2 regions of the Limnohabitans sp. 2KL-27 genome follow, and region 2 is predicted to be linked to the other one. Evidence: predicted binding sites of a transcription regulator. Region 2 holds the regulator's gene; the other holds the start of a gene.
The links. Region 2 encodes FliA, which starts transcription of late flagellar genes. Its sites were predicted from a motif close to CTAAAGTTTNNNNNNNNNNNGCCGNTA; they were not measured.
Positions count from the first base shown of each region.

Region 1 (4,418 bases), 490 kb from region 2:
AGGCAGAAATGGGGAATTTGTCATCGGTGAGTTTGAGCTCTTGCAAGGCCAGCACGTCGATGCCGCCCGACTCTTTTTGTGCAGCCAACCAGTCCAACACTTGGGGCAGGCGGACCGACAGCGAGTTGACATTCCAAGTGGCAATTTTCATGCGGGTCTCAAATATGAAAGGCCGCCAAAGCGCCCACGCCCACGCCGATCACACCCGCGCCGTACATCACGTATTCCAACCATTTCTTTTTGGACAACAGGGCAATCGCGGCCATGGCAATTGCCACTTGCAGCACAGTGGTGGCCTGTGCCCAGCGGTGGTGCTGGTGCATTTGTTCGTCGGACTGTTTGTCCCAGTGTTGGGATTCGGCCTCCAGCTTTTCAGCAGCCGCCTTGATCTCGGCTTTTTCGCCCTTGTAGCGCTTGATTTCGTCCTGGTAAAACTCTTTTTTGGATGGGGTCAACTCCATTGCCAACTCACTCAGGTTTTGCTTGCTGCTTTTGGCCTGGTAATAGTTCCACTGGTTGGATGCCTCGGTCTTCTTGATGGCCGCGTTGTTTTTGTAAAGGCCCGCATTGGCCTGTGTGGCGCCGCCCATGTAGCCAAACAGGGCCCCCACGGTGGCAATAATGGCGGTGAACATGGCGATCGAGCTGGTGTGGCTGTCGCCATGGCTCCCATGCCCGCCTTGTGCGGCATGCTCCAGCTCATGGTCGTGCGGTCCGTGGACGTGGAAACCGTGTCCTGACATGGCGTGTTCCTTAAATGACGTTTTGGTAAGAGACGAAGCTGAAGGCCAGCCCGTTCGCCGCCAGATGCGATTCGCGCTGAATTTCGGTCCAGCCTGCGCCCAATTCGGGACCGAAGGCATCGCCTTCAAAGTCGGCGTCGATCTCCGTCACCACCGCCGTGCTGGCCAGGGGCTCGGCTTGGCGGTAGATCTCGGCGCCGCCCATGATCCAGGCGTCTGGCGCATCTGCGCAAAGTTGCCGGGCTTCTTCGAGGGAGGCTGCGCGTTGTGCGCCATCGGCGCGCCAATCGGCCTGACGGGTCACGACGATGTTGACCCGACCGGGCAGGGGGCGAAAGCGGGCAGGCAGCGAGTCCCAGGTCTTACGGCCCATGATGACCGGTTGCCCCAGCGTGACGCGCTTGAAATGCGCCAGGTCTTCGGGCAGATGCCAGGGAATTTGGTTGTCCTTGCCAATCACGCCATTGCGGGCGCGGGCGTAAATCAGGTGCAACTTCATCTGGCGGTCACTCACACCGCCACAGGGGCCTTGATGGTCGGGTGGCATTCGTAGCCCACGACCTCGAAGTCTTCGAATTCGTAATCCAAAATCGAAGCGGGCTTGCGTTGGATGTTGAGCGTGGGGTAGGCCATGGGCGCGCGGCTCAGTTGCAGCTCGACCTGTTCGTGGTGGTTGCTGTAAATGTGGCAGTCGCCCCCGGTCCAGATGAAATCGCCCACGTCCATGTCGCATTGCTGGGCCACCATGTGGGTGAGCAGGGCATAACTGGCGATGTTGAAGGGCACGCCCAAAAAGATGTCGGCGCTGCGCTGGTACAGCTGGCAGCTGAGTTTGGGCTTGTCGCCCGCCTTTTGAGGAGGCGCCACATAAAACTGGAAGAAGGCGTGGCAGGGCATCAGCGCCATCTGGTCGAGCTCGGCCACGTTCCAGGCGCTCACGATGATGCGGCGCGAATCGGGGTTGTTTTTGAGCGTGTCCATGACCTGCTGGATCTGGTCGATGTGCCCGCCGCTGGGGGTGGGCCAGCTGCGCCACTGCACGCCATACACGGGGCCCAGCGAGCCATCTTCACGCGCCCATTCGTCCCAAATGGTGCAACCGCGCTCTTGCAACCATTTCACATTGCTGTCACCGCGCAAAAACCACAGCAACTCCACGATGATGGCCCGCAAAAAGACCTTCTTGGTGGTGACCAGCGGAAAGCCCTCGTTCAGGTCAAACCGCATCTGGTGGCCGAACACGCTGCGCGTGCCGGTACCGGTGCGGTCGCCCTTTTGCACGCCCGTCGTGTAGACGTGGCGCATGAAGTCTTCGTATTGGCTGCGGATGGGGTGGGCTGGGATGCTCATGGGTGGGAAGTTTACGACATGCATTCTGCGGTTCTGCACGTGGTTTGTCATCGCCATGCAAAGCCAAACTTGGAAATAAAAAACTTGAGGCTTGGCAAGTGTAAATCGTGAAAATGGTGAAAACAGCGTAAAAAGCCCTAAAGTTTTCGCAAATGCAGCATTGAGCACTTATCGTTGGGCCCAGCGGCAAAAAATTGCCGCTTCCATTGCAGGCAAGGAGGCGCCCCATGCAAATCAGCTCGATCCAAAATTCCCTGACGGCCATCATGAGCATGCACACCGCCCAGTCCGCGGTCGCCAAAGCCTCGGAGCGGATCAGCACCGGTTTGCGCGTGAACAGTGCGGCGGATGACCCGGCGGGCGCTGGCGTGGCCAACAAACTCAAAGTCCAAGTGGGTTCGTTTTCGAAAGTCTTGGACAATCTCAGCCAAGGCACGGGCATCGTCCAGGTGGTGGACGATTCTTTGACGCAAATGGTGGATGCTCTGTCCTCCTTGCGGGTGGCATCCGTCGCCTCAATGGGCACCTTGTCGACCGATGACCGGAACATGTACCAGACGCAGGTCGATGAATACCTGGCGGTGATCGACAGCATCTCCAGCAACGCGATGTGGAATGGTGAATCGCTGATGAGCGACGAGGTCACCAAGAGCATTCAAAGCGGCATCAATTCGGGTGATACCACCAGTTTGAGCCTGGAAGAAATGACGGTTTCTTCTTTGTCACTCACTGAATTAAGCGTCGCAAGCACGAGCGATGCTGACGCGTCGGTGGAATTGATCGATACGGCCATCGGCACAGTGTCCAATTACCAGTCGTATATCGGGGCGATGGAGAATGTGCTGGACATTCAGAGCAATGTGGCGACCAGCAACATCACCAATTACTCAACGGCCTATGGCCACATCATGAACGCCGATATGGCCCAGGAGACGTCCAATCTCGCTTCTGCACAGATCCAGCGGGACGCGGCCACGGCCATGCTGGCCCAATCCCACACCATGAACAAGGAACTGGTGGCTTACTTGCTCATGTCCGGTATGTCTTGATTCATTGCACCCGGATGATGCGCCAACCGCGGTCCATCTTGCGGAATGTGAATTTGCGGTCCAGGTTTCTGGACCGGATCATGTAATAGGACAAGGTGCGCAGACTTTGCGCCTGTTTAAACTCCGTGCAGAAGATGCTCTCGCCGATTTCAAGCGAAGAAAGTGTGGCGATGTGGGAATGCAGCCGGATGCTGTCCAGCTCGACCCGCTCGATGATCATGGAAGTGACCTTTCTGTAAGTATTGACAAAATCGGCACCGCCAGAAAAATCTTGAGCGTTTTTCGAAAAAATCACAAATACGCTGCGTCCGCACAGCGCTGGCAGGTCACTGGCAAGCCAGAGGCACTCAGCCCAGCACCCGACCCGGGTTGAGCAGGTTCTGCGGGTCGAGCGCCTGTTTGACCGCCCGCATCATGGCCAGCGCCGTGGGGTCTTTGTAGTGTGGGAGCTTGTGGACTTTCTGCTCACCCACGCCGTGTTCGGCACTGATGGACCCGCCAAAGCGTTTGACCTGGTCAAACACCCACGTGTTCACCTGGTCTTCGAATTCGCGCAAAAAGGCAGGGCCATCGGCGCCTTCGGGCGCTTGTACGTTGTAGTGCAGGTTGCCGTCGCCCAGGTGCCCAAAGTCCACCATGCGCACGCCGGGCACCTTTTGGGCGAGCAAGGCGTCGGTCTCGGCCACAAAAGCTGGAATGCGCGAGACCGGGATGCTGATGTCGTGTTTGATGTTCAGGCCTTCGGTGGCCTGCGCCATCGTGATGCTTTCGCGGATGTGCCACAGGCCTTTGGCCTGCATCAGGTTTTCCGCCACCACGGCGTCGGTCACGCAGCCTTGTTCCAGCGCAGCCTCGAGCAGGGCTTCAAACTGTCCTCGGGCGTGGCTTTCGCTTTCGCTGTCTGAGTTCTCCAGCAACACGCACCAAGGGGTGCCTTTCCAAAGAGGCACGCGCAGTTGCGGGTAGTGTTTGTCCACCAAACTCAGGGCGAACTGGCCCATGACTTCAAAGCCCGTCAGGCCCGGCCCCAGGCGCTGGTGGGCCAGGCCCAGCAGTTTCACGGCCGCTTCCATGCTGGGTACGGCGGCCCAAGCGGTCAGTTGGGCTGCAGGCTGGGGGTAAAGTTTCATGGTGGCAGCGGTGATGATGCCCAGCGTGCCTTCGCTGCCGATCATCAAATTGCGCAGGTCATAACCCGTGTTGTCTTTGCGCAGGCCAGACAGGCCATGCCAGACCTCGCCTTGGGCGGTCACGACTTCCAGGCCCAGGCACAGCT
Region 1 is NZ_CXOP01000002.1:1,561,677-1,566,094, forward strand. Features, by position in the region: gene xth (exodeoxyribonuclease III) at 1-151, opposite strand, end outside; gene LHAB_RS10335 (DUF4337 domain-containing protein) at 159-743, opposite strand; gene LHAB_RS10340 (dihydrofolate reductase) at 754-1,242, opposite strand; gene LHAB_RS10345 (thymidylate synthase) at 1,254-2,093, opposite strand; gene LHAB_RS10350 (flagellin) at 2,321-3,142, shown strand; gene LHAB_RS10355 (hypothetical protein) at 3,144-3,362, opposite strand; gene LHAB_RS10360 (FAD-binding oxidoreductase) at 3,490-4,418, opposite strand, start outside.
Region 1: LHAB_RS10350 (flagellin) is a predicted target of FliA. The motif match lies at 2,231-2,257, and genes of this name have one in related genera.

Region 2 (4,418 bases):
CACCACCCTCTGAATTTTCTTCGGGGTGTTTCCAACCAAAGCGTTCATCCGAACGCCACCATCCAAAAAGGCCCTGACGGGCCTTTTGTGTTTCGAGTTTCTGCCCGTAGCTCAGTTGGATAGAGCAACAGCCTTCTAAGCTGTGGGTCACAGGTTCGATCCCTGTCGGGCAGACCAGTTGGCCATACCCGACCCATCCCGAATCAGTTGGCGTAGTGCGCTTTGCGGCCTGTCTCTGCCAGCAAACTGGGCAACGATTGCCAAGCCTGTGAAATGTCCGTGATCAGCGTTTTGACTTCTTGCAAAGCGGCCAAGTCGTTGTACGCATTGATGTGGAAAAGTCGACGCGTGATGTAGGCGTACAGCTCGTTCAGATTTTGAGCCAGCTCGCCGCCGCGCTCGAAGTCGAGTGCACCTTGCAACCCCACCACGATGCGACCTGCACGCGCCAAGGCTTTGGATTTTTCCTCAATGGCCTTGTTCTGGATATGACCCGAAGCCGTCGCCAGACTTTCCAGCAAACCATCAAACAACATTTGGATCAGCTGAATGTTGTCGGCCGTCGCCACACCCGTTGTGACTTGAACAGAACCATAACTCTCAGCAAACTTGGAATAAGCGCGCATGGAAAAAACCCCTTTACTACTTCAGTAACAGAGGAATCGGCGGGATCACGGAAAACTTGAGTCGGAGCCCGGACCATGGGCCCAATTTCTTTCAGCGCGCCGCAGGGCCTGACATGGCCACAGGCTCGGCCGCTGGCGCCAAAAGAGGCTGAGGGCTTGGCTCGGCAACGGGCGAAACGTCAGGATGGGCAACAGGCATCAGCCAGTCAGACAAGGGGATGCTCGCATCCAGCAGGGTTTTGCCCATCAGGAACTGCCCGGCTTCATCCATGGAGGCCCGAATGGGGCCCCACTGTGCCTCTGGGGTTTGCGCTGCGTTCAGGCCACATTGGTACAGGGCATTGGCCTGCGCCGAGGGAATCCAGGACTCCACCAAACCTTGGGACGTGGCGATTTGTTTGGTGTTTTTGGGCTCGCCCGAGAAGCCCCGCTGCCCGTCCTTGAAGCCCTCTTGGTAGAGCGCTTCGATGTGTTTGGACAACACCACCTGATAGTGGCTGCGCAGATCGGTGAGGGCTTCGGCATCCAGCCCCTCCGTGGCCCTGCCGGTCATGGCATCCCAGAGCTTTTTGGAGGACAGGCCCATCAAAGGTGCCGCCGCACGTGCCGACTTGTCGTTGATCGATGTGATCACCTTGCGGGTCTCTTTTTCAATCGCATTGACCCGGTCAATCAGGTAGATGACCAAAATCAGGATCAACAACAAAGCGATCGCCATCAGTGCATTGAGCAAAGCGTCCATGACGATCAAAGGCCGGTGGGACCACCTGGAGATGTTGCGGCCCCATCAGCCGACCCGGGCGACAAGCCCTCAGCGGCTTCTTGCAAGGCGGCTTGCTCGGCCAACTCGTCGCGCAAAAAAGACAGCACCAGAAACGGCTCTTCTAGCCGCAATTCGTAACGGCTGATCTGGGTGGCCAAGGCCTGCATGGCCTCGATGGCTTTGGGCGCCGACAGTTCCGTTTTTTGGTAGCGCACACCCAAAGCGAAAGCCTCGGCGACGAACTCCTCCGGCAAATAGGCATAAATATCAGATTCGCCTGCACGGATTTTTTGGAATTTGGAAGGTGTCGGCATCTCGGGCACCGGTTTGCCCGCCACCAAGGCCATCCGCGCCAGCTCTTGCCATGCGGCGATTTGCTCAGCACCAGCCACAAAAGTTTTGTCCAAATGGGCTCGGCAAATCATGCCCATGCGCATGCGCGCACTGCGTGCATCGCGCGAGTCGGACTCCAAGGAGACCACCTTTTCATAGGCGGCGACTGCGCGCTTCATCTCGTCGGCAGGGCTGTTGCGGTTGAAAATGCTGAGCATCAAGAATTAAATAAATTTAGGATATTTGAAGATTTTGCCGCAATTTTTTCACCACCGCCGAAAGAATTTGACTCACCCTGGACTCGCTGACACCCAAAACTTCGCCGATTTCCTTCAGGTTGAGTTCTTCGACGTAATACAGCGACATGACCATCCGCTCACGCTCAGGCAATTCTTCGATGGCCTGCACCACCGCTTCCATGAACTCGGCTTCCTCGACGATGACCTCGGGCTGCATCGCACTGTCGCCAGGCATGCTCATCACCTCGTCGTTGACGACCTCCATGGACAAGGTTTCAAAACGCTTGGCTTGACCCCGCTCCTTGTGGAATTCCTCGATGTCCTTGCCCATGTACAGGGCCAATTCGGCTTGGGTCGGCGCACGGCCGAGCTCGGCGGCCAGGACATGCACGGCTTCGTTCTCATTTTTGTTGAAAGCCACGGCCGAGCGTGGCAAGAAAGACTGCCTGCGCACTTCGTCCAGAATGGCCCCGCGCACACGACTGAGCGCAAAATGTTCGAACTCAAAGCCTTTGGTCGGGTCAAATGAGCGTGCGGCCTCGATCAGGCCCACCATGCCCACCTGAACCAGTTCGTCCAGTTCCATGAAGGGCGGCAAGCGGGCCTTCAGGTGCACGGCGACCCGCTTGACCATGGGCATGTGCGCCAAGATCAGCGACTCGTGCTGGTTACCGACCTCTTCGTAAAGGGAGACGTTGCTGTTCATCCGCTCACTCGCCCATGGGGACATGGAGCATCCGCTCCATGAAAAATTGCATGCGGCCCGAAGCCGACTGAACCGGAGGCAATTGGGTCACGGCCTCGGCCAGCGCTCTGAAATCCCTGGCTGCGGCGCTGCCGGGGGCGTAATCGAGCACCGACTGGTATTTGCGCAAGGCCTGAAGCACCAACTCATCGCCCTCGATGGCGTTCAAGTACCGGATCGACACCCCCAGAAAACGGGTGCACACATCGTTCAGGCGTCTGTACAACTGGCGGCCTTCGTGGGCATTGCCGACCATGTTCGGAATCAGGTAAATCTCGTCCAGTGATTGCTCGGTGGACATGACCTTGATCAGGCCGTAGGCGTCGGCAATCGATGAGGGCTGGTCGCACACCACCACAAAGCGGCGCTGACAAGCGGCCATGAACTCGAGCACGGCAGGAGCAATGCCCGCGGCCACATCCACCACCAGGTAATCCACGGGCTCGTCGAGGGTGTCAAACGCATGGATCATGCTGGCGATTTGCGCCGAATCCAGCGCAGCAATGTCGCGCAAACCCGAGGCACCGGGCACCAACCTGACGCCCTGAGCGGTGGTGATCAACACCTCTTGCAGGGTTTTGCTGCCATTGAGCACATGGCTGATGTTGAAAGGGGCATGGGCCCCCAACGCAATTTGCGCATTGGCCATGCCCAAGTCGGCGTCCAACAGCATGACCTTGTGGCCCCGCATGGCCAAAGCCACGGCCAAATTGATGGAGACGGTGGTTTTACCGGCCCCGCCTTTGCCGCTGGCCACACCGATGACTTGGGGAAAACTTTTCTTATCCATGAACAGCCTTGGCAGACGACTTGGCCGTCACAGCCCGCGGCCTGACGGCACGGGTCTTGGGTTGAAGTTCAGGGGCCAATGCCAATTCTTTTTGGGCACGGGGCTTGCGGACCGCCTTGGCGGGCTTCGCAGCGGCATGCAGCTGTGCAATCTCTGGCAGCAGCACCTGCAAGGGCGTCATGGCCAGGCCGACCAAGCGCTCGGCACCAAAACGCAGCGGGGGCACATGGATTTGGCTGTCATCGGCCATGCACGACACGGCCAATGGCTGGTCGCACAGGGCCTTGATCAAAGGCCATGGGTAGGCGGCTTCATCCACTTTGGTCAGCATCAAGGAAGACCATTGAGTCTCTGAATTTTGGAGGATTTTTTGCACACTGGTCACTGTAGCATCAACCGGCAACACCGCATGAATGCCCAGCCCTGAAAAGGACTGTTTCAACTGCTGCGCATGGGCCGTGAAATCGGTGCCCGGGGTGTCAATCCAGATCGTTTTGCCCTGCAACTCGTCGAGCAAGGTTTGCAGCATGGCCAGATCGGCAGCGCGAAAGCACGATGCGCCTGCTTGCGACGCCAACAACTGGATTTGTGACCAAGCACCTGGCCGCTGGTCGCCATAACTGATCATGACCTGCTTTTCAGCGCCGTACGACTGGGCTGCAGCGTGGGCCAAGCGCCCCAACATCGAGGTTTTGCCCGCACCGGAAGGCCCACACAAAGCATGCATCCCTGAATCGGGCACCTGGGTCGCCGGGCGGCTGATGGCATCGGTCAACAAGCGCTCGAGCACAGGCCAAGCCTCGCCCAGCGTGTCCAGGCCCTGGATGCTGTCGGTCAGCAAACTGCGCAAAGCCAATGGCATGCCCACTTCCTGCATGGCCAGGGTCAGCTTCTGGACATCGGGCGACAAGCCTTGTGTGGT
Region 2 is NZ_CXOP01000002.1:2,056,343-2,060,760, forward strand. Features, by position in the region: tRNA gene LHAB_RS12700 (tRNA-Pro) at 1-2, shown strand, start outside; tRNA gene LHAB_RS12705 (tRNA-Arg) at 101-177, shown strand; gene fliS (flagellar export chaperone FliS) at 204-626, opposite strand; gene LHAB_RS12715 (hypothetical protein) at 718-1,368, opposite strand; gene LHAB_RS12720 (hypothetical protein) at 1,374-1,940, opposite strand; gene fliA (RNA polymerase sigma factor FliA) at 1,957-2,667, opposite strand; gene LHAB_RS12730 (MinD/ParA family protein) at 2,672-3,496, opposite strand; gene LHAB_RS12735 (hypothetical protein) at 3,489-4,418, opposite strand, start outside.